DNA from 2 places in the Klebsiella quasipneumoniae subsp. quasipneumoniae genome. Region 2 is predicted to be linked to the other one. Evidence: predicted binding sites of a transcription regulator. Region 2 holds the regulator's gene; the other holds the start of a gene.
The links. Region 2 encodes Fur, which represses iron uptake genes when iron is present. Its sites were predicted from a motif close to ATAATAATGAGAACNACTATCAA; they were not measured.
Positions count from the first base shown of each region.

Region 1: a site for Fur is predicted at 4,362-4,384, ahead of sodA (superoxide dismutase [Mn]). Genes of this name have one in related genera too.

Region 1 covers NZ_CP084876.1:5,220,583-5,235,292, forward strand. Annotated here, with positions in the region: gene cpxP (cell-envelope stress modulator CpxP) at 86-589, opposite strand; gene cpxR (envelope stress response regulator transcription factor CpxR) at 739-1,437, shown strand; gene cpxA (envelope stress sensor histidine kinase CpxA) at 1,434-2,807, shown strand; gene yiiM (6-hydroxyaminopurine reductase) at 2,921-3,595, opposite strand; gene sodA (superoxide dismutase [Mn]) at 3,668-4,288, opposite strand; gene rhaT (L-rhamnose/proton symporter RhaT) at 4,578-5,612, shown strand; gene rhaR (HTH-type transcriptional activator RhaR) at 5,645-6,490, opposite strand; gene rhaS (HTH-type transcriptional activator RhaS) at 6,564-7,400, opposite strand; gene rhaB (rhamnulokinase) at 7,711-9,177, shown strand; gene LGM20_RS25015 (L-rhamnose isomerase) at 9,174-10,433, shown strand; gene rhaD (rhamnulose-1-phosphate aldolase) at 10,583-11,413, shown strand; gene rhaS (rhamnose ABC transporter substrate-binding protein) at 11,495-12,481, shown strand; gene LGM20_RS25030 (sugar ABC transporter ATP-binding protein) at 12,595-14,106, shown strand; gene LGM20_RS25035 (ABC transporter permease) at 14,103-14,710, shown strand, end outside.
Region 2 covers NZ_CP084876.1:3,711,864-3,726,573, forward strand. Annotated here, with positions in the region: gene kdpA (potassium-transporting ATPase subunit KdpA) at 1-776, shown strand, start outside; gene kdpB (potassium-transporting ATPase subunit KdpB) at 797-2,845, shown strand; gene kdpC (potassium-transporting ATPase subunit KdpC) at 2,856-3,431, shown strand; gene kdpD (two-component system sensor histidine kinase KdpD) at 3,432-6,119, shown strand; gene kdpE (two-component system response regulator KdpE) at 6,116-6,793, shown strand; gene LGM20_RS17985 (hypothetical protein) at 6,775-7,212, opposite strand; gene pgm (phosphoglucomutase (alpha-D-glucose-1,6-bisphosphate-dependent)) at 7,267-8,907, opposite strand; gene seqA (replication initiation negative regulator SeqA) at 8,940-9,488, opposite strand; gene ybfF (esterase) at 9,672-10,445, shown strand; gene ybfE (LexA regulated protein) at 10,579-10,872, shown strand; gene fldA (flavodoxin FldA) at 11,024-11,554, shown strand; gene fur (ferric iron uptake transcriptional regulator) at 11,846-12,298, shown strand; gene tcuR (tricarballylate utilization LysR family transcriptional regulator TcuR) at 12,426-13,352, shown strand; gene tcuA (FAD-dependent tricarballylate dehydrogenase TcuA) at 13,450-14,710, shown strand, end outside.

The sequences.
Region 1 (14,710 bases), 1.5 Mb from region 2:
ATTTGCCGAAAAAAGGGCAAAAAAAACCCCCACATCATGTGGGGGAAGACAGGGATGGTGTCTATGGCAAGGAAAACAGGGTTTGTTACTGGGGTTGCAGGGTGTTGCTACTACTCGAAAGCATCATCGCTGAGCCTTTCTGCGTCCTTGCAACCTCACGCAACTGATCCATACGTTGCTGGTGCTTAGCATTTAAAACCGCTTGCTGCTCTGGCGTAAGCAGGTGGTACATCTGGTTGCGGACCTTAGCCATCTCGACCTGGCGAGCAACCTGTTCCTGCGCCATCTTTTCTGCCTGAGCGCGCACAGCGTTTTCATCAAAATTTTCTGCGGTGACAAGGCGATGCATTGTCTCCATTTCGCTAACATTAACGGGGAGCCTGTCGTGGCGTGCCCGTTGCATAAGATCCCGTAACTGCTGACGTTGCTGCTCGGTTAAACTTATGCCGTCAAACATATGGCTCTGGCTACCGCGCTGTCCCCCTTCGTCTCCGGGGAGCCAGTTAACGCTGGTAACGACTTCAGCGGCCTGGCTATATGCACTTAGCGCCAGCGTTGAGGCCATGACGGCAGCGATAACATTGCGCATCACATACTCCCAAAACGTTTGTGTCGCGATTCAACGAGAGACAGTCTACGATTCAGGCTGCAAACATGCGTCAGGGGGTGTAAAACAACGTAAAGTCATGGATTAGCGGGCCTTGATGACGTAATTTCTGCCTCGGAGGTATTTAAACAATGAATAAAATCCTGTTAGTTGATGATGACCGGGAGCTCACCTCCCTGTTAAAAGAGCTGCTCGATATGGAAGGTTTTAACGTGCTGGTGGCCCATGATGGGGAACAGGCGCTGGCCCTTCTGGACGACAGCATTGATTTATTGCTGCTCGACGTAATGATGCCGAAGAAAAACGGTATCGATACGCTTAAAGAGCTGCGTCAGACACACCAGACTCCGGTTATCATGCTAACAGCGCGCGGGAGCGAGCTGGATCGCGTTCTCGGCCTCGAGCTGGGCGCAGATGACTATTTGCCTAAGCCGTTCAACGATCGCGAACTGGTGGCGCGTATACGCGCGATTCTGCGCCGTTCCCACTGGAGCGAACAGCAGCAGACGACCGAAGCCGGCTCGCCGACCCTGGAAGTGGATGCCTTAAGCCTCAATCCGGGCCGTCAGGAAGCCAATTTCGATGGCCAGACGCTGGAGCTCACCGGCACCGAGTTCACCCTGCTCTATCTGTTAGCGCAGCATCTCGGCCAGGTGGTGTCACGCGAACATTTAAGCCAGGAAGTGTTAGGCAAGCGCCTGACGCCGTTCGACCGCGCCATCGATATGCATATTTCCAACCTGCGGCGTAAGCTGCCGGAGCGCAAAGATGGCCATCCGTGGTTTAAAACGCTGCGTGGCCGCGGGTATCTGATGGTTTCCGCTTCATGATTGGAAGTTTGACTGCACGCATCTTCGCCATCTTCTGGCTCACGCTGGCGCTGGTGTTGATGCTGGTGCTGATGCTGCCCAAACTGGACTCTCGGCAGATGACCGAGCTGCTGGAAAGCGAGCAGCGTCAAGGCATCATGATCGAGCAGCACGTCGAGGCCGAGCTGGCCAACGATCCGCCAAACGACCTGATGTGGTGGCGTCGTCTGTTTCGCGCCATCGATAAATGGGCGCCTCCGGGTCAGCGCCTGCTGTTGGTCACCAGCGAAGGCCGCGTGATCGGCGCAGAACGCAACGAGATGCAGATCATTCGCAACTTTATCGGCCAGGCCGATAACGCCGATCATCCGCAGAAAAAACGCTATGGCCGCCTGGAAATGGTGGGCCCGTTCTCCGTCAGGGATGGGGAGGATAACTATCAGCTGTATCTGATCCGTCCCGCCAGCACCTCACAATCCGACTTTATCAACCTGCTGTTTGACCGGCCGCTGCTGCTGCTGATCGTCACAATGCTGGTTAGCGCCCCGCTGCTGCTGTGGCTGGCGTGGAGCCTGGCGAAACCGGCGCGTAAGCTGAAAAATGCCGCTGACGAGGTCGCCCAGGGCAACCTGCGGCAGCATCCGGAGCTGGAAGCCGGACCGCAGGAGTTTTTAGCCGCTGGCGCCAGCTTTAACCAGATGGTGACGGCCCTGGAGCGGATGATGACCAGCCAGCAACGGCTGCTGTCCGATATCTCGCACGAGCTGCGCACGCCGCTCACGCGCCTGCAGCTGGGCACCGCCCTGCTGCGCCGCCGCAGCGGTGAGAGCAAAGAGCTGGAGCGTATCGAAACTGAAGCGCACCGGCTGGACAGCATGATCAACGACCTGCTGGTGATGTCGCGCAATCAGGCGAAAAACGCCCTGGTGAGCGAGACGGTTAAAGCCAATCAGCTGTGGGGCGAAGTGCTGGACAACGCGGCGTTTGAAGCCGAGCAGATGGGTAAATCGTTCACCGTTGAGTATCCGCCGGGTCCGTGGCCGCTGTACGGTAACCCCAATGCGCTGGAAAGCGCGCTGGAGAATATCGTCCGCAACGCCCTGCGCTACTCGCACACGAAGATTTCCGTCAGCTTCTCAGTGGATAAAGACGGGATTACGGTTAACGTCGATGACGACGGCCCGGGAGTCAGCCCGGAGGATCGCGAGCAGATTTTCCGGCCATTCTACCGGACCGACGAGGCGCGCGACCGCGAGTCCGGCGGCACCGGCCTGGGGCTGGCGATTGTCGAAACCGCTATTCAGCAGCACCGTGGCTGGGTGAAGGCCGACGACAGCCCGCTGGGCGGTCTGCGCTTAACCCTCTGGCTGCCGCTGTATAAACGGACCTGACGCTGACCCGGCCTGCGTTGCGCCGGGTTACCGCCAGGAACGGTCAGGTCGCCCGGGTAAGGCGCTTGCGCCGCTACCCGGGAGACGCTGCGGAAAGCGCCAATATGGGGGAATTATTTCCCCCACAATCGCCGTGAATTATCCTCGATCTTGCCGCTTAAACGGCGCTTCTGCATGGTTCGACTCCAGCTTACCGACAGGCCCGCTGCCGACAATAAGCGGTGGTACTGATCGTCATCAAACGGCATCTGCCAGGCAATCGCCCCGGCCTCATGGACGCTGACATCGCTCAGGCGAGAGACCAGTTCGAGCGGCGCATCGCTGGAGACTTGCCCCCCGGCGATCACCCGGTACAACCAGCCGGTCTTCCCGCTGTTTTGCATCAGCTGCGCCATATCACCGATCGCAAAATGAAAGTTGAGCTTGAAGCACGGAGAGCGCGGCTGGGTGACCTGGATCAGCGCCTCGCCCCAGCGAAAGATATCGCCAATGTAGACGTTTTGTTCGGTGAGGCCGGTGGTGGAGAGGTTTTCGCCGAACGCCGGGGCGCAGAACCGATCGGCCTGCTGGGGAAATTCACGGATCCAGTCGGCATAGTGTTCGCGCGGATAGTGACACAGCGCGCGGTCCGGCCCGCCGTGTATTTTCTTCTCTGCCTGCTCATCCCCTTCGAGACCGAGATCGCCGAGCTGCAACTCGCCGTCAACCTGGATTTTGCCGATCGCGCTGGGACGACTGCCCGTGTAGTCCCTGATTTTGCCGACAAAGACATTCACCGGATAATGCATGTCTGCTCTCCTTGCTACCGATATAAAAAAAGCGAGCCATCAGACTCGCTTCTCTCTTAGCACATTGCAACCTTATTTTTTGGCGGCAAAACGCGCTGCAGCTTCGTCCCAGTTCACCACGTCCCAGAAGGCTTTGATGTAGTCCGGGCGACGGTTCTGGAATTTCAGGTAGTAAGCGTGTTCCCACACGTCCAGACCCAGGATTGGGAAGCCGGAAGCGCCGGAAATGGCTTCGCCCATCAGCGGGGAATCCTGGTTTGCGGTGGAGACAACGGCCAGTTTGTCACCTTTCAGGACCAGCCACGCCCAGCCGGAACCGAAACGGGTCGCAGCGGCTTTTTCGAATTCCGCTTTGAAGTTGTCCACAGAGCCGAAATCGCGCTCGATAGCCGCTTTCAGGTCGCCCTGCAGGGTGGTACCGGTTTTCAGGCCTTTCCAGAACAGGCTGTGGTTCGCGTGGCCGCCGGCGTTGTTACGCAGTACGGTTTTTTTGTCAGCCGGCAGCTGATCCAGCTTGGTGATCAGCTCTTCAGCGGACAGGTTAGCGAACTCCGGCAGGCTTTCCAGCGCGGCGTTGGCATTGTTCACGTAGGTCTGATGGTGTTTGGTGTGATGGATCTCCATCGTCTGCTTGTCGAAGTGCGGTTCCAGAGCATCGTAAGCGTACGGCAGGGATGGCAGGGTATAGCTCATAATCATCTCCATTATTGTCGAGCGGCTCAAGTGTTAACGCCGCGTAAGCAGTTTGTCCATTATAGTTAATTAAATGGTATTGAAAATGCTTATCAATGCCGTATTTTTCATATGGATATAACCAGAAGAAATACCCGTCGTTTTGTGATGTAGAACAACTAATTAAGCCCATGGTTGCCAGAGTTCGCCATCCTGTGGCAACGTCCTGAAGGCGGCCAAAGCGGCTAATTTTTACACTCATCGCATCGGAAGCCGCCGTCTCCGATAAAAAAAGATGAGGATAAAATCAATGAACCACGCGATTACGATGGGTATTTTTTGGCATTTGATAGGGGCCGCCAGTGCCGCCTGTTTCTATGCCCCGTTCAAGAAAGTAAAACACTGGTCGTGGGAAACCATGTGGTCGGTCGGGGGGATCGTCTCCTGGCTGATCCTGCCCTGGGCCATCAGCGCCACCCTGTTACCCGATTTCTGGGCCTACTACCGCTCCTTTAACGCCTCCACGCTGCTGCCGGTCTTTCTGTTCGGCGCCATGTGGGGCATCGGTAATATCAACTATGGCCTGACCATGCGCTATCTCGGCATGTCGATGGGGATTGGCATCGCCATTGGCATCACGCTGATTGTCGGTACGCTGATGACGCCGATTATTAACGGTCAGTTTTCGGTGCTGATGCACACCCAGGGCGGTCAAATGACGCTGCTCGGCGTGCTGGTGGCGGTGGTTGGCGTTGGCATCGTCACCCGCGCGGGTCAGCTGAAAGAGCGCAAAATGGGCATCAAAGCCGAAGAGTTCAATCTGAAGAAAGGGCTTCTGCTGGCGGTGATGTGCGGTATCTTCTCGGCAGGGATGTCGTTCGCGATGAACGCCGCCAAACCGATGCATGATGCCGCCGCGGCGCTCGGCATCGACCCGTTATATGCGGCGCTGCCAAGCTACGTGGTGATTATGGGCGGCGGGGCGCTGGTCAACCTTGGCTTCTGCTTTATTCGTCTGGCGAAAGTGAAGAACCTGTCCGTCAAAGCCGATTTCTCACTGGCCAAACCGCTCATCATCAGCAACCTGCTGCTTTCCGCCCTCGGCGGCCTGATGTGGTATCTCCAGTTCTTCTTCTATGCCTGGGGCCACGCCAGCATTCCGGCGCAGTATGACTATATGAGCTGGATGCTGCACATGAGTTTCTACGTACTGTGCGGCGGTCTGGTGGGTCTGGTGCTGAAAGAGTGGAACAACGCCGGTCGTCGTCCGGTGAGCGTCCTGAGCCTCGGCTGCGTGGTGATCATCATCGCCGCCAACATCGTCGGTCTGGGAATGGCCAGTTAAGCACCGGATCATCTGCCTGACAAAGACGATCTTCAGGCGGCGGCGCGACTGCGCTGCCGCCACTGCCCCGGCGACATGCCGATTTCCCGGCTGAACACCACCGAAAAGTAGTTACTGTCCTCAAAGCCGCACTGCATGGCGATATCGCCGATTAAGCGCTCGGTATGCTGCAACAGATACTGCGCATGGCAGATCCGTAGCTGGCGTAAATAGTGATTGATGGTCATGCCGGTTTGCTGGCGAAATTGCTGCCGTAGCGCCCGCTCGCTGCCGCCCTCCTGCTCGCAGAAACGCTCCAGGACAAAGGGTCGGCTCAGGCTGGCCGCCAGCGCGGCCAGCAGTTTGTCCAACAGCGCTTCGCGCTGCGTTGCCGCCAGATTATCCGTTGCGTAGCGATGGCGCTGGAGGGTCAGCGCCAGCTGAGCAAACAGCAGCTCGGCCATCGCATTCCCCTGCGCATCGTGCCGGGAACACTCATGCTCAAGCTGGCTAATTACCTGGCGCGCCTGCGCCATACCGGTGCTGCCCATGCGCCAGTGGGGCTTCCACGGCGTGCCGAAGAGGCCAGGGATCGCCCCCGCCCAGTCGAAATTGAGCTGCAGCCGCTCCGGGCAATAGATGATGTTCTGCAGAACCAGATCGTTAACGGAAGCATAGGAGTGTTTATCTTCGGCGCGAATATAGAACAGATCGCCACGGGTAATGCGCCAGGGACGGTCGTTGAGAACGTGCAGCCCGTTGCCCCGCCACACCAGCACCAGCTCGCAGAACTCATGAGTGTGTTCAGCGAAGACGTTTTGCGGGTAGCGGTCGGCCACCGCCACCGCCTGCGTGGCGGAAGGGAAAAACTCCTCTTTACGTAGAATCAGACCGGCCACGGCTCACACTCCCAACGCGGATAACGGCGCATTATTCGCGTTTTTGGTCCGCAATACGTTGACTCCTCTCGCGTTACTGAAGAATAGCGTCGCGCCCCTGGCGGATATCGCGCGGCGACCAGGAAAACTCGCGGCGAAAAAGCGTCGAAAAGTGGTTACTGTCGCCGAATCCGCAGCGATAGGCGATATCAGTCACGCTTTCATCGCTGTGGCGCAGCAGGTGGCGGGCTTTCATCAGGCGCACCCGGTTGAGATAGCGCTGCGGCGTCAGGCCGGTCTGCTGCTTCAGCTGGCGGTGTAGAGTACGCAGCGACAGCGAAAACTGCGCCGCCACCTCCTCCCAGCAGATCTCCTGCGCAAAATGGTCTTCCAGCCAGGCCAGCAGCTGATTCAGCCGCGCATCGTTGTTGGTGGCCTCTTCCGCAAGGCTGCTTTTCCGCAGCAGCACCAGCAGCTGCATAAACAGGATCTCACGGCTGGCGACGGCATGGGTATCCGTTTCGCTCCCCATGGCCTCCATCTGCGCCACGATATGCCGCACCTGCTGCAGGACCGTCTGGTTCACTCGCCAGTGCGACGGGTAGTTGCCCTCCTGCTCCTGGGGCAGCAGCTGGCTGACCCCGGCGAGAAAACGAAACGCATCCGGCGCGCGATAGAGCACGTTGGTCAGACACAGATTGTCCGTGTGCTCGTAAAGATGCCGGTCGTGATCGCGAATAAAGCAGACCGATCCGCCGCCAATGGTATAGGGCTGGCCATTGAAGACGTGAATGCCCGTGCCCTGCTCCACGATGACAATTTCATGGAAATCATGGTGATGCTCCGGAAAGGCCGACTGAGGGAGGCGGGGTTCAATAGCCACCGTCGAGATCCCGGCCTTAAAGAAATCCGTACTGTGCAATATGGTCATGATGCCACCCTCGTAATGAGAAAAATTATCAGTCACCGGCTGATAGTAATGAAGGGTTGGCTATCCGGCCTTCAATTTTTGACCGCGAAATTCGTAAATCCTGCCGCTTTTTCAAGAATCAGCCGGAAAGATGCGGAACTGCGGACCCCATCACATCCTCCTCACCACCGCCCAAAACCGCAATTTGTGATTTTCCTCACGGTCACCTTTGCTTTCTTGCCAGCGGCCAGTTTCGGCTGTCCGTAGCGAGAAGGTGTTAGTCAGCGCCCTTTTTTAGACTGCGGACAATGATTTTAAGAAGGGTCGTTCCATGAGTATTCGTCATTGTGTCGCCGTCGATTTAGGCGCCTCCAGCGGGCGGATCATGCTCGCCAGCTATCAGTCCGGGCCGCGCGCCCTGACGCTGCGTGAAATTCATCGCTTCACCAACAGCCTGCAGAAGGTGGATGGCTTCGACTGCTGGGATCTCGATAGCCTCGAAGGCGAGATCCGCCGCGGGCTGGAGAAAGTGTGTGAGCAGGGCATCCTGATCGACAGCATCGGCATCGATACCTGGGGCGTGGATTATGTCCTGCTGGATAAGCAGGGTCAGCGCGTCGGGCTGCCGGTCTCCTATCGTGACGATCGCACCCAGGGCCTGCTACGTCACGCTGAAGAACAGCTGGGCCGGGCGGAGATCTATCGCCGCAGCGGCATTCAGTTTCTGCCGTTTAACACCCTTTATCAGCTGCGCGCCCTGGTGGAGCAGCAGCCGGAGCTGGTCAGTCAGGCCGCCCATGCCCTGCTGATCCCCGACTATTTCAGCTTCCGCCTGACCGGCAATCTGAACTGGGAATATACCAACGCCACCACCACCCAGCTGGTCAACATCCACAGCGATAGCTGGGATGAGACGCTGCTGAACTGGACCGGCGCGCCGCGCGAATGGTTCGGTGCGCCGACGCATCCCGGCAACGTTATCGGCCACTGGATTTGTCCGCAGGGCAATAACATCCCGGTGGTCGCCGTCGCCAGCCACGACACCGCCAGCGCGGTGATCGCCTCCCCGCTGGCCGACCGCCACGCCGCCTATCTCTCCTCCGGGACCTGGTCGCTGATGGGGTTTGAAAGCCTGACCCCGTACACCTGCGACGCGGCGCTGCAGGCCAATATCACCAACGAAGGCGGGGCCGAAGGCCGCTATCGGGTGCTGAAAAATATTATGGGCCTGTGGCTGCTGCAGCGGGTGCTAAAAGAGCAAAACGTCAGCGACCTGCAGGGGCTAATCGCGCGCACCGCCGCGCTGCCGGCGTGCCGCTTCATCATTGACTGCAATGACGACCGCTTTATCAACCCGGCCAGTATGAGCGCCGAGATCCAGGCCGCCTGCCGCGGATCCGGTCAGCCGGTGCCTGACAGCGACGCCGAACTGGCGCGCTGCATTTTCGACAGCCTGGCGCTGCTCTACGCCCGGGTGCTTAACGAGCTGGCGGCGCTGCGCGGCCAGCCCTTCAGCCAGCTGCATATCGTCGGCGGCGGCTGCCAGAACGAACTGCTCAACCAGCTGTGCGCCGACGCCTGCGGGATCGTCGTCGTGGCCGGCCCGACAGAGGCCTCCACCCTCGGCAATATCGGCATCCAGCTAATGACCCTCGACGAGCTGGCCAGCGTCGATGAGTTTCGTCAGGTGGTGCGCGGCAACGCGTCCCTCACCACCTTTACCCCCAATCCTGATAGTGAAATTGCCCGTTTCGTGGCGCAGTTTCAGCCACAACAGACCAAGGAGCTTTGCGCATGACCACTCAACTTGAACAAGCCTGGGAAATTGCTAAGCAGCGCTACGCCGCCGTCGGCGTGGATGTCGAGGAGGCCCTGCGCCAGCTGGACCGTCTGCCCGTATCCATGCACTGCTGGCAGGGTGACGACGTCGCCGGGTTCGAAAATCCGGCGGGAAGCCTGACCGGCGGCATCCAGGCCACCGGCAACTACCCGGGCAAAGCGCGCAATGCTCAGGAGCTGCGCGCCGACCTTGAGCAGGCGCTGAGCCTGATCCCGGGGCCAAAGCGTCTCAACCTGCACGCTATTTATCTGGAATCCGACGCGCCGGTGGCGCGCAATGAGATTAAGCCGGAGCACTTTAAAAACTGGGTTGAGTGGGCGAAAGCCAACAAACTGGGGCTGGATTTCAACCCCTCCTGCTTCTCGCATCCGCTGAGCGCCGACGGCTTTACCTTGTCGCATGCCAACGCTGAGATCCGCCAGTTCTGGATCGACCACTGCAAAGCCAGCCGCCGCGTATCCGCTTATTTTGGCGAACAGCTGGGCACCCCGTCGGTGATGAATATCTGGGTGCCGGACGGCATGAAGGACATTACCGTTGACCGCTTCGCGCCGCGCCAGCGGCTGCTGAACGCGCTGGATGAAGTCATCAGCGAAAAATTCGACCCGGCGCATCACATTGACGCTGTGGAGAGCAAGCTGTTCGGTATCGGCGCCGAAAGCTACACCGTCGGCTCCAACGAGTTCTATATGGGCTACGCCACCAGCCGCCAGACGGCGCTGTGCCTGGATGCCGGCCACTTCCACCCGACGGAGGTCATCTCCGACAAGATCTCCGCCGCCATGCTCTACATCCCGCGTCTGCTACTGCACGTCAGCCGCCCGGTGCGCTGGGACAGCGACCACGTGGTGCTGCTGGATGATGAGACCCAGGCCATCGCCAGCGAAATCATTCGCCATAACCTGTTTGACCGCGTGCACATCGGCCTCGACTTCTTCGATGCCTCCATCAACCGCATCGCGGCCTGGGTGATTGGTACCCGCAATATGAAAAAAGCGCTGCTGCGCGCCCTGCTGGAACCGACCGACCAGCTGCGCCAGCTGGAGAACGACGGCGATTACACCGCCCGCCTGGCGCTGCTCGAAGAGCAAAAATCCCTGCCGTGGCAGGCCATCTGGGAGATGTACTGCCAGCGTCACGACACGCCGGCGGGCAGCCAGTGGCTGGACAACGTGCGGGCTTATGAGAATGCGGTTCTGAGCCAGCGCGGGTAATGCACGGGCTTCCCCGGGTCGCGGCTGACGCCTTACCCGGGCTACGAACCGGTAGCCCGGATAAGCCGTTTACGGCGCAATCCGGGGGCACGCACATATTTAGGGTGAGGGGGTCAACCCCTCACCGAATCAACAGGAAAGACAAGACTATGCAGAACATTATCGACGCCTGGTTCGTCCAGGGCATGATCAAAGCCACCTCCGACGCCTGGCTGAAAGGCTGGGACGAGCGCAACGGCGGCAACCTGACGCTGCGTCTGGATGAGGCGGATATCGAATCTTACGTGGCGGATTTCCACGCTAAACCGCGCTATATCGCCCTCAGCCAGCCGATGCCAACCCTGGCTAACCAGCCGTTTATCGTCACCGGCTCCGGCAAATTCTTCCGTAATGTCCAGCTCGACCCGGCCGCTAACCTTGGCGTGGTGAAAGTCGACAGCGACGGCGCGGGATACCATATCCTGTGGGGTCTGACGGAGGATGCAGTGCCGACCTCCGAGCTGCCGGCACACTTCCTGTCGCACAGCGAGCGCATCAAACTGACCGACGGCAAGGACCGGGTGATCATGCACTGTCATGCCACCAACCTGATCGCCCTGACCTACGTCCTGGAGAACCACAGCGATCTGTTCACTCGCAAGCTGTGGGAAGGCAGCACCGAATGTCTGGTGGTCTTCCCGGACGGCGTCGGCATTCTGCCGTGGATGGTGCCAGGCACCGATGAAATCGGCCAGGCGACTGCGGAAACCATGCAAAAACACTCGCTGGTGCTGTGGCCGTTCCACGGCGTCTTCGGCAGCGGCCCAACCCTGGATGAGACCTTCGGCCTGATCGACACCGCCGAGAAGTCCGCCGAAGTGCTGGTGAAAGTCTTGTCCATGGGCGGTATGAAGCAGACCATCACTCGCGAAGAGCTTATCGCCCTTGGCAAACGCTTCAACGTGCAGCCGCTGCAGTCCGCGTTAGATCTTTATCCATAACAACATCGCGCCCCGCTCACCGAGACGGGGCGAAGCCTCACCTGCAAACCCTACAAAACTGACTCATGTGGAGTAAAAGCAATGAAAACAAAGACAAGCTTGATCCTCACCGTTGCCGCCCTGGCGTTGTCCGGTTCCGCCTTAGCAGAAGTCAAAATCGCCCTCGTGGCGAAATCGCTGGGAAATGGCTTCTTCGAAGCCGCCAACGTTGGCGCCCAACAGGCAGCCAAAGAGTTAGGTGATGTCAAAGTGATCTACACCGGCCCGACCACCACTACCGCCGAAGCGCAGATCGACGTGCTGAACGGGTTGATCGCCCAGGGGGTGGATGCGATCGCCATTTCCGCTAACGATCCGGACGCGGTGGTGCCGGTGCTGAAAAAAGCGATGCAGCGCGGCATCAAGGTGGTCTCGTGGGACTCCGGCGTGGCGCCGGCAGGCCGCCAAATCCATCTTAATCCCTCCAATAACGCCTTAATTGGCGAGACCAACGTCAAGCTCGCCGCCGATGCGCTGAAGGCGCTGAACGTGGAGAAGGGGGATGTGGCAGTGTTAAGCGCCACTCCGACCTCCACTAACCAGAATATCTGGATTGAGGAGATGAAAAAGGTGCTGCCGCAGTATCCGTCTGTACACCTTGTCACGGTCGCCTACGGTGACGATCTGTCGGATAAAAGCTACCGCGAAGCGGTGGGCCTGCTGAAATCATATCCGGACCTGAAAGTCATTGTTTCGCCTTCGTCGGTGGGGATCGTTGCCGCCGCGCAGGCGGTGAAGGACCAGGGCAAAATCGGCAAAGTGTATGTCACCGGGCTGGGGCTGCCGTCGGAAATGGCCGGCGCGATCAAGTCTGGCGCCAGCAAAAGTTTCGCCATCTGGAACCCGATTGACCTGGGCTACGCCGCCACCTATCTGGCCGACGATTTAGTCAAAGGCACCGCGACCAAAACCGAAGCCAGTATGGGCAAGCTGGGCAAAGTGAAGCTGGATGCCGAGGGGAACGGCGCGATGGCCGAGCCGTTTGTCTACGATGCGAGCAACATCGATAAGTTCTCGAAGATTTTCTAACCCTTGTTCCCTCACCCCGGCCCTCTGCGCGATGCGGCCAGCGGGCGCCGGACCGTTCCCTCTCCCCTTTGGGGAGAGAGTTAGGGTGAGGGGCGATTTTACGGAGAACTATCATGTCAGCATCAACGCCACTGCTGTCGCTGAAGGGCATCACCAAGATTTTTCCCGGTGTGCGTGCCCTTGAGAACGTACAGCTTGATCTCTGGCCCGGCAAAGTGACCGCCCTCATCGGCGAAAACGGCGCGGGGAAATCCACGCTGGTCAAAGTCATGACCGGTATTTATCAGCCCGAAGAGGGGGAGATCCTCTATAAAGCGATCCCCATTCATCTGCCGACGCCGGAATCGGCGCACAAGGTGGGGATCACCGCCATTCACCAGGAAACCGTGCTGTTTGACGAACTCTCGGTCAGCGAAAACATTTTCGTCGGCCAGTATCTGTATAAGGGGCTGCTCAAAACGCTCGACTGGCCTGCGATGCATCGCCGGGCTGGCGAGATCCTCGCCCGGCTTGAAGTTCTGATCGACCCGCGCGCCACGCTGAAAACGCTCAGCATCGCCCAACGGCACATGGTGGCGATTGCCCGGGCGCTGGCTTTCGACGCCCAGGTGGTGATCCTGGATGAGCCGACCGCCGCGCTCTCGCAACATGAAATTCTGGAGTTTTATCAGATCGTTGAGCGTCTGAAGCAGGATGGCAAAGCGATCCTGTTTATCTCGCATAAGTTTGATGAGATTTTCGAGCTGGCGGACTACTACACCATTCTGCGCGACGGCGTTTACGTCAGCTCCGGAGCGATAAACGACATCACCGAAGAGCGGATGGTGGCGATGATGGTGGGCCGCGCGATTACCCAAACCTACCCGAAAGTTGACTGTACCCCAGGGGAAACGGTGCTGGAGGTGCAAGACCTCTGTCACCCCACCGAGTTTGCCCATATCAGCTTCAGCCTGCGCAAGGGAGAAATTCTCGGCTTTTACGGCCTGGTGGGCGCCGGACGCACTGAGCTGATGCAGGCGCTCTCCGGCGTAACGCATCCCTCCTCCGGCGAGATCCGGCTGAACGGCAGCCCCATGCGCTTTCGCCAGCCCGCCGACGCCATCCGCGCGGGCATCGTCTGCGTACCGGAAGAGCGGCAGAAACAGGGGGCGATCATCGCCCTGCCCATCGCCCAAAACATCAGTCTGCCGCAGCTCAGTAAGCTCAACCCTAACGGCGTCCTGAACGACGCCCGGGAATGGCGGCTGGCGGACGAGTACGCCTCGCGCCTGCAGGTTAAAGCCTTCAGTTGGCGGCAGCCGGTGGAGACCCTCTCTGGCGGCAACCAGCAGAAAGTGGTGATCGGCAAATGGCTGGCGACCCAGCCCGAGGTGATCATCCTCGATGAGCCGACCAAAGGCATCGATATCGGCTCAAAAGCCGCTGTGCATCAGTTTATGTCCGAGCTGGTCAGCCAAGGGCTGGCGGTGATGATGGTCTCGTCAGAGCTGCCGGAAGTGATGGGCATGGCCGACCGGATTATCGTGATGCATGAAGGGCTGATGGTCGCCGAGTACCGGGCCGGGGAAGCGACGGCGGAAACCATCGTTAGCGCCGCCAGCGGCATCGGCCAGGAGGCAGCATGATGGGACACGCATGGCTGAAGCATCGCGAAGCGCTGCTGGCGCTGGTCATCATTTTGATGATCGGCGCCATTGGCAGCCGGGCGCAGTCGTTCGTTTCACCGGGTAATCTGGTGGAGATGTTTAACGATACCGCCATCCTTATCATTCTCGCCCTCGGACAGATGATGGTGCTGCTCACCAAAGGCATCGATCTGTCGATGGCCGCCAACCTGGCGCTGACCGGGATGATCGTCGCCCTGCTTAACGCCCACTATCCGGGTATTCCGGTGGTGGCGCTGCTTGCGCTGGCAACCCTGCTGGGCCTGCTGATGGGGGTGATTAACGGCCTGCTGGTCTGGCGCCTCGGCATTCCCGCCATCGTGGTGACCCTGGGCACCATGAGTATCTATCGCGGCATTATCTTTCTGCTGACCGACGGCGGCTGGGTTAACTCACATCAGATGAGCGCTGATTTCCTCAGTCTGCCGCGCAGCGCCCTCCTGGGATTGCCGCTGCTGAGCTGGTGCGCCATCGCCGCGCTGCTGCTGGTGGGTTATTTCCTGCGCTACAGCCGCACCGGCCGGGCTTTATACACCGCAGGCGGCAACGCGACGGCGGCGTACTA
Region 2 (14,710 bases):
AAACCCGCGGCAACCCGCACCTGTTGACGCTGGGCGCCGACAGCAGCCTGAATATGGAAGGTAAAGAGAGCCGCTTCGGTATTCTCGCCAGCAGTCTGTTCGCGGTGATCACCACCGCCGCCTCCTGCGGCGCGGTCAACGCCATGCATGACTCCTTCACCGCGCTGGGCGGGATGGTGCCGATGTGGCTGATGCAGATTGGCGAAGTGGTGTTCGGCGGAGTCGGCTCGGGTCTCTATGGCATGCTGCTGTTCGTTATGCTGGCAGTGTTTATCGCCGGGCTGATGGTCGGCCGCACCCCGGAGTACCTCGGGAAGAAAATCGATGTCCGGGAAATGAAAATGATCGCCCTGGCCATTCTGGTCACCCCGACGCTGGTGCTGCTTGGCACGGCGCTGGCGATGATGACCGAGGCCGGCCGCGCCGGGATGTTCAACCCCGGACCACACGGCTTTAGCGAGGTGCTGTACGCCGTCACCTCGGCGGCCAATAACAACGGCAGCGCCTTCGCCGGCCTGGGCGCGGCGACGCCCTTCTGGAACCTGCTGCTGGCGTTCTGCATGCTGGCTGGACGCTTCGCCGTCATCATTCCGGTGATGGCTATCGCCGGCTCGCTGGTGGCGAAGAAAATTCAACCGGCCAGCCCCGGTACCCTGGCCACCCACGACGCCCTGTTTATCGGTCTGCTGATCGGCACCGTGCTGCTGGTGGGCGCCCTGACCTTTATTCCTGCGCTGGCGCTTGGCCCGCTGGCCGAACACTTTTCCTTACTTTGAGCGATGCGGAGCCCCCTGTTATGAGTCGCAAACAATTAGCCCTGCTGGAGCCGACGCTGGTGCGCCAGGCGCTGCTGGATGCCGTGAAAAAACTCAGCCCGATGGTGCAGTGGCGCAATCCGGTGATGTTTATCGTCTGGGTGGGCAGCCTGTTAACCACCCTGCTGGCCATCGCCATGGCTGGCGGCGCTCTGACCGGCAGCGCCACGTTTGCCGCCGCCATCAGTATCTGGTTATGGTTTACCGTGCTGTTCGCCAACTTTGCCGAAGCGATGGCGGAAGGCCGCAGCAAAGCCCAGGCCAATAGCCTGAAAGGGGTGAAAAAAACGGCCTTCGCCCGTAAGCTGCGCGCCCCGCAGCACGACGCGACGGTCGACCATGTGCCGGCGGAAGACCTGCGCAAAGGCGACGTGGTGCTGGTGGAAGCCGGGGATATTATCCCCTGCGATGGCGAAGTCATCGAAGGCGGCGCCTCGGTGGACGAAAGCGCCATTACCGGCGAGTCCGCGCCGGTGATCCGCGAATCCGGCGGCGATTTCGCCTCGGTGACCGGCGGGACGCGCATCCTCTCCGACTGGCTGGTGATCCGCTGCAGCGTCAACCCGGGAGAAACCTTCCTCGACCGGATGATCGCCATGGTGGAAGGCGCCCAGCGCCGTAAAACGCCGAACGAAATCGCCCTGACGATCCTGCTGATCGCCCTGACGCTGGTGTTCCTGCTGGCCACCGCCACCATCTGGCCATTCTCGGCCTGGAGCGGCAATGCGGTGAGCGTCACCGTGCTGGTCGCTCTGCTGGTGTGCCTGATTCCGACCACCATCGGCGGTCTGCTGTCGGCGATCGGCGTCGCCGGGATGAGCCGTATGCTGGGCGCCAACGTGATCGCCACCAGCGGCCGCGCGGTGGAGGCCGCTGGCGATGTCGATGTCCTGCTGCTGGATAAAACCGGGACCATTACGCTCGGCAACCGCCAGGCCTCCGCTTTCCTGCCGGCGCGCGGTGTGGAAGAGCGAACCCTCGCCGACGCCGCCCAACTCTCCTCGCTGGCGGACGAAACCCCTGAGGGACGCAGCATCGTGGTGCTGGCGAAGCAGCGCTTCAACCTGCGCGAACGCGATCTGCAGTCGCTGCACGCCACCTTTGTCCCCTTTACCGCGCAAACGCGGATGAGCGGCATCAATATCGATCAGCGCATGATCCGTAAAGGCTCGGTGGACGCGATTCGCCGTCACGTGGAGGCCAACGGCGGCCACTTCCCTGCCGATGTCGAGAAGCAGGTGGAAGAGGTCGCCCGCCAGGGGGCAACGCCGCTGGTGGTTGCCGAAGGTGAAAAGGTGCTGGGGATTATTTCGCTCAAAGATATCGTCAAAGGCGGCATCAAAGAGCGTTTCGCCCAGATGCGCAAAATGGGCATTAAAACGGTGATGATCACCGGCGATAACCGCCTCACCGCCGCGGCGATCGCCGCCGAGGCCGGCGTCGACGATTTCCTCGCCGAAGCGACGCCGGAAGCCAAGCTGGCGCTGATCCGCCAGTATCAGTCGGAAGGTCGGCTGGTGGCGATGGCCGGCGACGGCACCAACGACGCGCCCGCGCTGGCCCAGGCCGACGTCGCGGTGGCCATGAACTCAGGCACCCAGGCGGCGAAAGAGGCGGGCAACATGGTCGACCTGGATTCCAACCCCACCAAACTGATTGAGGTGGTCCATATCGGCAAACAGATGCTGATGACGCGCGGCTCGCTGACCACCTTCAGTATTGCCAACGACGTGGCGAAATATTTCGCCATTATTCCGGCGGCATTTGCCGCGGTCTATCCCCAGCTGGCGATGCTGAACGTGATGGGCCTGCATTCGCCATCGTCGGCGATCCTCAGCGCCGTTATCTTCAACGCGCTGATCATCGTCTTCCTGATCCCGTTGGCCCTGAAAGGGGTGAGCTATCGCCCGCTCTCCGCCTCGGCGATGCTGCGCCGCAACCTGTGGATCTACGGCCTCGGCGGTCTGCTGGTGCCATTTATCGGTATTAAAGCCATTGACCTGCTGCTGACCCTGAGCGGTCTGGTGTGAGGAACAAACTATGTCATTGATTCGTCCAGCACTTGTGCTATTTATTCTGTTAACCCTGCTCACCGGCGGCGTTTATCCTCTGCTGACCACCAGCCTGGGACAGTGGTGGTTTAACTCACAGGCCAATGGCTCGCTGATCCGCCTGAACGGCGAGGTGCGCGGCTCGGCGCTGATTGGCCAGAACTTTACCGCCGCAGGCTATTTCCAGGGCCGCCCGTCAGCCACCGCGGAGACAGCGGATAACCCGATGGCCTCTGGCGGCAGCAACCTCGCCGCCAGCAACCCGGCGCTGGATAAGGCGGTAAGCGAGCGGGTACAGGCCCTGCGCGCCGCGAACCCGGATGCCGACCCGCGGGTGCCAGTCGAACTGGTCACCACCTCGGCGAGCGGTCTCGATAACAACCTGACCCCGGCCGCCGCGCTGTGGCAGGCGCCCCGGGTGGCCAAAGCGCGCCAGCTGAGCGTCGACCAGGTGACCGCGCTGGTTAACCAGGCCACACAAACGCCGCTGCTGAGCTTCCTTGGCCAGCCGGTGGTCAATATACTGCAACTCAATATGGCGCTGGATGCCCTGAAGGATAAGTAAATGAGTGACGAGCCGCTGCGTCCGGACCCTGACCGCCTGCTGCAGCACACCGCCGCCCCGCATCGCGGCAAACTGAAAGTCTTCTTCGGCGCCTGCGCCGGGGTGGGGAAAACCTGGGCGATGCTGGCGGAAGCGCAGCGGCTGCGGGCCCAGGGGCTGGATATTCTGATTGGCGTGGCGGAGACCCACGGCCGGAAAGAGACCGCCGCGATGCTGCAGGGCCTGAGCACCCTGCCGCCGCGGCGGCTCGCTCACCGCGGGCGCTACGTGTATGAGTTCGACCTCGACGCCGCCCTCGCCCGCCGCCCGGCGCTGATTCTGGTGGATGAACTGGCGCACAGTAATGCCCCCGGCTCCCGCCATCCGAAGCGCTGGCAGGATGTGGACGAACTGCTGGAAGCCGGGATTGACGTCTTCACCACGGTTAACGTTCAGCATCTGGAAAGCCTGAACGACGTTGTCAGCGGGATCACCGGCGTGCAGGTGCGGGAGACCGTCCCCGATCCCTTTTTTGACGCCGCGGACGACGTGGTGCTGGTGGACCTCCCCCCTGACGATCTGCGCCAGCGGCTCAATGAGGGCAAAGTCTACATCGGCGGCCAGGCCGAGCGCGCTATCGAGAACTTTTTCCGCAAAGGGAACCTGATTGCGCTGCGCGAACTGGCTCTGCGCCGTACCGCCGATCGCGTCGATGAGCAGATGCGCGCCTGGCGCGACCGCCAGGGCCAGGAGAAAGTCTGGCACACCCGCGACGCCATTCTGCTCTGTATCGGGCACAACACCGGCAGCGAAAAGCTGGTGCGTACCGCCGCCCGCCTCGCCGCCCGTCTGGGCAGCGTCTGGCATGCGGTATATGTCGAAACGCCTTCCCTGCACCGCCTGCCGGAATCCCGGCGGCGGGCCATCCTCGCCGCGCTGCGTCTGGCCCAGGAGCTGGGCGCCGAAACCGCCACCCTCTCCGACCCGTCTGAAGAGAAAGCGGTCCTCCATTACGCGCGCGAACATAACCTCGGAAAAATTGTCATCGGCCGCCAGAGCAAGCGCCGCTGGTGGGATCGCAGCGGCTTCGCCGACCGTCTGGCTCGTCACGCGCCGGACCTCGATCTGGTGGTCATCGCCCTGGATGAAAAGCCCTTCCCCCTTCCGGCGCGCGCCAGCGACACTCGTCCGGCGCTGGAGAAATGGCGGCTGCAGCTGCAGGGCTGCGCGTTGGCGGTGGCCCTGTGCGCCATCATTACTCTGGTGGCCATGCAGTGGCTGATGGCCTTCGAAGCCGCCAACCTGGTCATGCTCTATCTGCTGGGGGTGGTGATCATCGCCCTGCTCTATGGCCGCTGGCCGTCGGTGCTGGCGACGGTGATCAACGTTATCAGTTTCGATCTCTTTTTTGTCGCCCCGCGCGGCACGCTGGCGGTGTCAGATGTCCAGTATCTGCTCACCTTCGGCGTGATGCTCACCGTTGGCCTGCTTATCGGTAACCTCACCGCCGGCGTGCGCTACCAGGCGCGGGTGGCGCGCTATCGCGAGCGGCGTACCCGCCACCTGTATGAAATGTCCAAAGCGCTGGCGGTGGGTCGTAGCCAGCAGGATATCGCCACCACCAGCGAGCGGTTTATCGCCTCCACCTTTCAGGCTCGCAGCCAGCTGCTGCTCCCGGACGCCCAGGGGAAACTGCTGCCCTTAACCCACCAGCCCGGGCTGACGCCGTGGGATGACGCCATCGCCCGCTGGAGCTTTGATAAGGGGCAACCCGCCGGCGCCGGCACCGATACCCTGCCCGGCGTGCCGTATCAGATCCTGCCCCTGAAGAGCGCCGCCCGCACCTGGGGACTGCTGGTGGTGGAGCCGGCGAATCTGCGCCAGCTGATGATCCCGGAGCAGCAGCGGCTGCTGGAGACCTTCACCCTGCTGGTGGCCAGCGCCCTGGAGCGTCTCACCCTGACCGCCAGCGAAGAGCAGGCCCGGCTGACCAGCGAGCGCGAAAGCCTGCGTAACTCGCTGCTCGCCGCCCTGTCCCACGATCTGCGTACCCCGCTCACCGTGCTGTTTGGCCAGGCGGAAATCCTGACCCTCGATCTGGCCAGCGAGGGCTCGAAGCATGCCCCGCAGGCCAATGAAATCCGCCAGCATGTGCTCAATACCACCCGGCTGGTGAACAACCTGCTGGATATGGCGCGGATCCAGTCCGGCGGCTTTAATCTGCACAAGGAGTGGCTGACGCTGGAGGAAGTGGTCGGCAGCGCGCTGCGTATGCTCGAGCCGAGCCTCGGCGGCCAGCACGTTCAACTGGATTTACCCGACCCGCTGCAGCTGGTGCATGTCGACGGGCCGCTGTTCGAGCGGGTGCTGATCAATCTGCTGGAGAATGCCCATAAGTATGCCGGCGCCCGGGCGGACATCGGTATTCGCGCCGAAGCAGACGCCCGGCAGCTGTCGCTGGAGGTATGGGATAATGGTCCGGGGATCCCGGCGGGTCAGGAACAGGCTATCTTTGATAAATTCGCCCGCGGCAACAAAGAGTCGGCGATCCCCGGCGTCGGGCTGGGCCTTGCCATCTGTCAGGCCATCGTCGACGTCCACGGCGGGACCATCTCCGCCAGCAACCGGCCGGAAGGCGGCGCCTCATTCCGTGTTACACTGCCGGGAGAAACGCCCCCTGAACTGGAAGAGCTATCTGAGGAATTGTGATTAACGTTCTGATTATCGAAGACGAACACGCTATCCGTCGCTTTCTGCGCACCGCGCTGGAAGCCGACGGCATGCGCGTATTTGAAGCGGAAACCCTGCAGCGCGGGCTGATCGAAGCCGCCACCCGTAAGCCCGACCTCGCGATACTCGATCTCGGCCTGCCGGATGGCGACGGCATTGATTTTATTCGCGACCTGCGCCAGTGGAGTCAGATGCCGATTATCGTCCTGTCAGCGCGTAGCGAAGAGCACGACAAAATTGCCGCCCTGGATGCCGGCGCCGATGACTACTTAAGTAAACCCTTTGGCATCGGCGAGCTGCAGGCCCGCCTGCGCGTCGCACTGCGTCGTCACGGCGCGGCGCAGTCCGACGAGCCGGTGGTGCGCTTCTCCGACCTGGAGGTCAATATCCCCGCCCGCCGCATCCTGCGCGGCAGCGAAGAGATCCACCTGACGCCCATCGAGTTTCGCCTGCTGGCGGCGCTATTGAATAATCCCGGCAAAGTGCTTACCCAGCGCCAGCTGCTGAATCAGGTGTGGGGCCCTAACGCCGTGGAGCACAGCCATTATCTGCGGATCTATATGGGTCACCTGCGGCAAAAGCTGGAGGCCGATCCGGCGCGCCCGCAGCATCTGCTGACCGAAACCGGGATTGGTTATCGCTTTATGCCCTGAGCCCCGCCTCTGCAGTACCAGAGGCTGGCGATTTTCAACCCTTCAGAGAGCAGCAGGAAGCCTCCCAGGATCGCGAAATGCCGGACGCCGGCGGCCTGAATCAGCCACAGACCCACAGAAAGCGAAGGCTGCATAAACACCAGCCTGAGCGGCGCCTGCCCCCAGGCCAGCCACAGCCCATAGCGGCTCTGACGGAAAAAGAGGATCATCGACAGCGGGATGCTGATAATCAGCAGCACATTCAGCGGATAGAGCCAGACCGCCGCAGCGCCCCAGTCGTGCAGCAGCTGGAGATAAGCCAGCAGGTCGTCGTAAAAAGGGAGTCGGCGGTGGGCAATATTCCACCATAAGAATTGCAGGACGAAAAAGAGATCCATCCACGCCCAGAACAAAAACAGGGACTTCCGTTGTATTTTCATCGCTATCCTTGCGAAAAAAATCAGGCCCGCGAGGGGCCTGATGGTCGTGCGCCTTTAGGCGTTCTTCAGCACTTCACTGACAATCTCTACCGCTTCTTTTTCGATCAGTTTGCGATGTTCTTCGCCGAGGAAGCTTTCGCAGTAGATCTTGTAGGCGTCTTCGGTGCCTGACGGACGCGCCGCGAACCAGCCGTTGTCGGTCATCACTTTCAGGCCGCCAATCGCCGCCCCGTTGCCCGGCGCTGCGGTCAGACGGGCGGTGATCGGATCCCCCGCCAGGGTGTCAGCGCTGACCATTTCCGGCGACAGCTTAGACAGCGCCGCTTTCTGCGCGGAGGTCGCGGAAGCCTGCAGACGGTTGTAGCTCGGCGCGCCAAAGCGCTCCGCCAGCTCGTTATAGTGCTCCTGCGGGTTTTTGCCGGTCACTGCGGTGATTTCCGCCGCCAGCAGGCACATGATAATGCCGTCTTTATCGGTGGACCACGGCGTGCCGTCGAAGCGCAGGAAGGAGGCCCCGGCGCTCTCTTCGCCGCCGAAACCGAAGCTGCCGTCGAACAGGCCGTCGACGAACCACTTAAAGCCCACCGGCACTTCCACCAGCTTGCGGCCCAGATCGTTCACCACGCGGTCAATCATCGCCGAGGAGACGAGGGTTTTACCGACCGCCACCTCTTTGCCCCACTGCGGACGATGCTGGAACAGGTAGTTAATCGCCACCGCCAGATAGTGGTTCGGGTTCATCAGCCCGGCTGGGGTGACAATCCCGTGACGGTCGTAATCCGGGTCGTTGGCAAACGCCAGATCGAACTTATCGCGCAGCGCCAGCAGGCCCGCCATCGCACATTCCGAGGAGCAGTCCATGCGGATGGCGCCGTCTTTATCGAGGTGCATAAAGCGGAAGGTCTGGTCTACCTGGTCGTTCACAATGGTCAGATTGAGCTTGTAGTGCTCGCCAATGCGCTTCCAGTATTCGATACCGGAACCGCCCAGCGGATCGACGCCCAGCGTCAGGCCCGCTTTCTGGATCGCCGCCATGTCGACGATATCCGCCAGGCCTTCAATAAACGGCTGCACCAGATCCTGCTCTTTGACGTGGCCGGAAGCCAGCGCCGCGTCCAGAGGAAGGCGTTTCACGCCCTGCAGGCCAGCGGCCAGTAGTTCGTTGGCGCGGTTTTCCACCACTTTGGTGACGTTGGTATCAGCCGGACCGCCGTTTGGCGGGTTGTACTTGATACCGCCATCTTCCGGCGGGTTGTGTGACGGGGTGATCACAATGCCGTCCGCCAGCGGACCGCCTTTTTTGTTATGCACCAGAATCGCGTTGGAGACCGCCGGCGTCGGGGTGAAGCCGTTGTTTTCCTGCACGATCACGTCAACACCATTGGCGGTTAACACTTCCAGCACCGAAATAAACGCCGGCTCGGACAGGGCGTGGGTATCTTTACCGACATAGCACGGACCGGTGATCCCGTTCTTCGCACGATCTTCCGCAATCGCCTGGGCGATGGCCAGGATATGCGGTTCGTTGAAGTTGTGACGCGCCGCGCTGCCGCGATGGCCGGAGGTGCCGAATTTGACCGCATGCTCCGCATTACCGACTTCAGGCTTCAGCACGTAGTACTGAGCAGTCAGTTGGGCGACGTTAATCAAATCACTCTGTTGCGCAGGCTGCCCCGCACGTTTATCGATTGCCATTGCCTGATCCTTCTGGTGCAAATGTTAAAAAGCTAGATCGTGCCGCAAACCTTTTCAATCAGCTCCGCAGGGAACTGCATCGACTGCATGATGTGCTCAATCATGCTGCATTTACGGCCGGTATTGGTATTGGTGATCACCCACCACGGTGTACCAGGAACCTGTTTCGGTTTGGTCTGATTACCGCTTTTCAGCAGCGTACGCGCATCTTCCGCGAAGTAGACGCGCGTGCGGCCATGCAGAGACTCCGTCGCCTCGGCAAATGCTTTACTGTCCAGGGAGTAGAGGGTGGTCAACACCAGCATAAAACGGTTCACCGCGCGCTTCTGCTCGGCGTATTCATCAGATAACAGCATCTCGCGCATGGCGCGGACTTTATCTTTCGCCGGGTTAGCGGGTTTCACCTCAACGGCAGGCGCGGGCGCCAGCGCCGGCGCGGCTTTGCTGACCTGTGTAGCCGGTTGGGAAACGGCGGAAAATTTCAGCATGCGCCGTAAAATGTCGGATGCGCTCTCGCCGATATGCAGAGTGTGGCTGGCAATATAGCGATAGAGTTCATCATCAACTTCAATTGTTTTCATCTTAATCCAGTGCGATATCTTTTCTGAATACAAATCGTTGGGATTATAAGTACAAATCCCAACCGCGGATAGCGTCAAACCAGGATGGCGGTAAAACTCAGAAAACTTCTGGGTCTTGCAGCCGGATGGCAGAATGTCCAACATAATACCCTAACCCGACGGAGCGAAAAAAAGAACTTTGCCATGAAATTAAATAGCCGAGCGCAATCTGCACAGAATCCGCACAACCACTCCCCGATCGTGCTGGTCCACGGTCTGTTTGGCAGCCTGGACAACCTGGGCATCCTCGCCCGCGACCTGGTCGCCGACCACGATATTCTGCAGGTCGATATGCGCAACCACGGTTTGTCGCCGCGGTCGCCAGAGATGACCTACCCCGCGATGGCGCAGGATCTGCGCGATACGCTCGACGCGCACCAGATTGAGCGCGCCACCTTTATCGGCCATTCGATGGGCGGCAAAGCGGTGATGGCGCTGACCGCCCTGGCGCCGGAGCGCATCAACGGTCTGGTGGCGATCGATATCGCCCCGGTGGATTATCATGTTCGCCGCCATGATGAGATCTTCGCCGCTATCCGCGCCGTCAGCGAATCCGCCGCCAGCACCCGCCAGCAGGCGGCGCAGGTGATGCGCGAGCATCTGCAGGAAGAGGGAGTGATTCAGTTCCTGCTGAAATCTTTCGTCGACGGCGACTGGCGCTTCAACGTCCCGGTGCTGTGGGACCAGTACCCGCATATCGTCGGCTGGGAAACCATACCGGCCTGGCCGCACCCGACGCAGTTTATTCCCGGCGGCAACTCACCCTACGTGACCGACGCCTACCGCGACGCGCTGCTGGCCCAGTTCCCGCAGGCCCGGGCCCACGTCATCGCCGGCGCCGGACACTGGGTCCATGCCGAGAAACCCGAAGCGGTGTTGCGCGCGATCCGCCGCTATCTCACGAGCATTGGCGCCTGATTGGCTAAAATATGCCCGACCGCGCCGCAGAATGCCCGCGGTCGTTGGCGCAGCCGTTCGCCTGATGTATGATGGCGCGCTATCTGCGCCGGCTAGAGCCCGGCAGCTTGTTTCCCCGAAGTCACTCAGAATCATGGCAAAAGAACAAACGGACCGTACGACATTAGATTTGTTCGCAAACGAGCGTCGCCCGGGAAGACCAAAAACCAATCCGCTGTCGCGCGATGAACAACTGCGCATCAACAAACGTAATCAGCTGAAACGCGATAAAGTGCGCGGGCTGAAGCGCGTGGAGCTAAAGCTCAACGCCGACGCGGTCGATGCCCTTAACGAACTGGCGGAAGCGCGTAATATGAGCCGCAGCGATCTCATCGAAGAGATGCTGATGACGCAATTAACCGCCCTGCGCAGCCAGGGAAAAGTCTAACTTTCCGCGAAAAATCCGCATTCATGTAGCAGAGTGTGCAGTCGGGCGTGATTGCTGTTTCCGCGTCCTTGCCTGTTCTGCTATGATTGCCGTTATCTGTGGGCATCGCGTCCCTACCACATCATTTAAGTTTCAAGAGGTTATTTTACTCATGGCAATCATCGGCATCTTTTTTGGCAGCGACACCGGCAACACCGAAAATATTGCAAAAATGATTCAAAAGCAGCTTGGTAAAGATGTTGCTGATGTTCACGACATTGCCAAAAGCAGCAAAGAAGATCTGGAAGCCCACGACATCCTGCTGCTCGGCATCCCGACCTGGTACTACGGTGAAGCCCAGTGTGACTGGGACGACTTCTTCCCGACGCTGGAAGAGATCGACTTTAACGGCAAGCTGGTGGCGCTGTTCGGCTGCGGCGACCAGGAAGACTACGCAGAGTACTTCTGCGATGCGCTGGGCACCATCCGCGACATCATTGAGCCGCGCGGCGCGACCATCGTTGGCCACTGGCCGACTGCCGGCTATCACTTCGAGGCCTCCAAAGGCCTGGCGGATGACGACCACTTCGTCGGCCTCGCCATTGATGAAGACCGTCAGCCGGAACTGACCAACGAGCGCGTTGAGAAGTGGGTGAAGCAGGTGGCTGAAGAGCTGCACCTCGAAGAAATCAAAAACGCCTGATAATTAAGCGGCGCAATCGTTGAGTTGCGTCGTATTAATAGACAAAAGCAATCAAACTAATAGCTACAAGTTTTTAACTTTTAATCACATATCTGTACAATGTCCTCTGATTCTACGAGGCACGTGACGCAGTTTGTAGCTGGTGCCTCGTTTTTGACAGCAAACCAGGCCCGATGCTTGCAGTTTTCATTTACCAGTGGCAGTTCTATAATGAGACGCATTACGTCGGGTTAATTTCTGTATGACTTCCGTTGAAGGAAGTAGATCGTTTAGCAACAGGACAGATTCCGCATGACTGACAACAATACCGCATTAAAGAAGGCTGGCCTGAAAGTCACACTTCCTCGACTGAAAATCCTTGAAGTGCTGCAGGAACCGGATAACCATCATGTCAGTGCGGAAGACTTATATAAACGCCTGATCGACATGGGCGAAGAGATTGGTCTGGCGACCGTTTACCGCGTCCTCAACCAGTTTGATGACGCCGGTATCGTGACTCGTCATAATTTTGAAGGCGGTAAATCCGTTTTCGAACTGACCCAGCAGCATCACCACGATCACCTGATCTGCCTCGACTGCGGCAAAGTGATCGAATTCAGTGATGACTCTATCGAAGCGCGCCAGCGTGAAATCGCTTCCCGTCACGGCATCCGCCTGACCAACCACAGTCTGTATCTGTACGGTCACTGTGCGGAAGGTGATTGCCGCGAGGACGAACACGCCCACGACGCAGTGGAAAAGTAATTCCCTGCTTCGCCTGCTCTGAAAAGCCAACCAGCCGGTTGGCTTTTTTATGGGCGCTTCTGCCGCGCTTCCCGCTCACGTCCCGGCGGCGACCCTCGCGAGTCCCCGCTTTGTCCGGAGAGTTGATATGGAACTTCGCCAGCTACGCTATTTTACGCGCATTGTTGAAACCGGCAGCATGGGCCGCGCCGCGCTCGATCTGAATATCGGCGTCTCGGCGCTCAGCCAGCAGATCGCGCGTCTGGAAAATGAGCTGTCCATTCGCCTCCTGCAGCGAACCTCTCGCGGCGTGACGCCCACCAGCGCGGGCCTCGCTTTCTACTCACAGGCGCAGCTGGCGCTGCGTCATGCCGATGATGCCATCCTCGCCGCCCGCGAGGCGCGGCTGTCGGGCCACGTCAGCGTCGGCATGGCCCCCAGCACCGCCTCCGTTCTTGGCGTACCGTTCATCAACGCGATGCGCGAGAGCTACCCCGACGTCCGCCTGCACCTGGTGGAAAGCCTCTCCGGGAATCTGGAGCGGATGATCAACACCCGCCAGCTGGATTTAGCCATCGTCTTCCAGCAGGAGAAGATCCTGCGCTGGAGCGCCAGACCGGTGCTCGAAGAGCGCCTGTTCCTGATTGGCACCCATGCGCTGTTGGCCTCGCTGCCGGATGACCCTGTTTCCCCTGACCAGCTCACCACCCTGCCGCTGATTATGCCAAGCCAGGGCCACGGCCTGCGCGGCAGGCTGGAGGCGGTTTGCCAGCAGCACAGCCTCAGCGTTGAGGTGGTGGCGGACATTGACGGTCTGGCCCTGCTGATGCAGGCCGTGCGCAGCGGACTGGGCGCCACTCTGCAGCCCGGGGCCGCTATTTCCCATCTCGACCATCAGGCGCTGAGGGTGATCGGCATCGCTAATCCGGTCCTCAGCCGCCCCAACTTTCTGGTCAGCCTGTCGGATGATGAGCTCACCCCGGCAGGCCTTGCGGCACGGGTCATACTAAGCAAAGTCATGCGCCAGCTGGTGGAGTCCGATCGCTGGCCAGGCGCCACCCTTTACGTTAACTAAACCCCTCTTTAGCGTTACGCCATAGCGCCCCGTCGCCGTTACCGCCTACATTCCCATTACAAATTTAACAATCCATTAAATTGTAAGGGAGCCGATAATGGTGGATGTACTGGTCATTGGCGGCGGCAATGCCGCGCTATGCGCCGCCTTAACCGCCCGGGAAGCCGGCGCCTCGGTGCTGCTGCTGGAGGCGGCGCCGCGGGAGTGGCGAGGCGGCAATTCGCAGCACACGCGTAACCTGCGCTGTATGCACGATGCGCCGCAGGACGTGCTGGTCGACAGCTATCCGGAAGAGGAGTACTGGCAGGATCTGCTGCGCGTCACCGAAGGGAACACCAACGAAGCGCTGGCCCGGCTGGTGATCCGCACCTCGTCACAGTGCCGGGACTGGATGCGTCAGCACGGGGTTAACTTTCAGCCGCCGCTCTCCGGCGCCCTGCACGTGGCCCGCACCAACGCCTTTTTTATGGGCGGCGGCAAAGCGCTGGTCAATGCCTATTACCGCAGCGCAGAGCGGATGGGGGTGCAGATCCGCTACAACACGCCGGTGCAGGCTCTGGAACTGCGCAACGGTGAATTTGTCGCCGCGCTGGCGGGCGAGGAACGGATTGTCGCGAGAAGCTGCGTCCTCGCCGCCGGCGGATTTGAATCCAACCGCGAGTGGCTGCGCGAGGCCTGGGGGCAAAATGACCGCGGCGAATGGCCCGCCGATAACTTTCTCATCCGCGGCACGCGCTTCAACCAGGGGGTGCTGCTCAAGTTTATGATCGACGCCGGGGCCGATATCATCGGCGATCCTTCCCAGTCCCACTGCGTCGCCATTGACGCCCGGGCGCCGCTCTATGACGGCGGGATCTGCACCCGCGTCGACTGCGTTTCGCTGGGGGTGGTGGTCAACCGCGATGCCGTGCGCTTTTATGATGAGGGGGAAGATTTCTGGCCTAAACGCTACGCCATCTGGGGCCGACTGGTCGCCCACCAGCCTGGACAGATCGGCTACTCGATCATCGACAGCAAAGCCATCGGCCACTTTATGCCCCCCGTCTTTCCCGGCGCTCAGGCCAATACCATCGAGGAACTGGCTCGCCAGCTGGGGCTGGACGGCGAACGGTTAGCGCAAACCATCGCCGACTATAATGCCGCCTGCGCGCCGGGCCAGTTCGATCACACCCGCCTGGATAACTGCGCGACCTCTGGCCTCACGCCGGCGAAAACCCACTGGGCGCGCCCCATCGATACGCCGCCTTACTACGGCTACGCCCTGCGGCCGGGGATCACCTTCACCTACCTCGGGCTCTACGTCGACGACACCGCCGCCGTCCATTTCGCCGGTCAACCTAGCCGTAATCTGTTCGTCG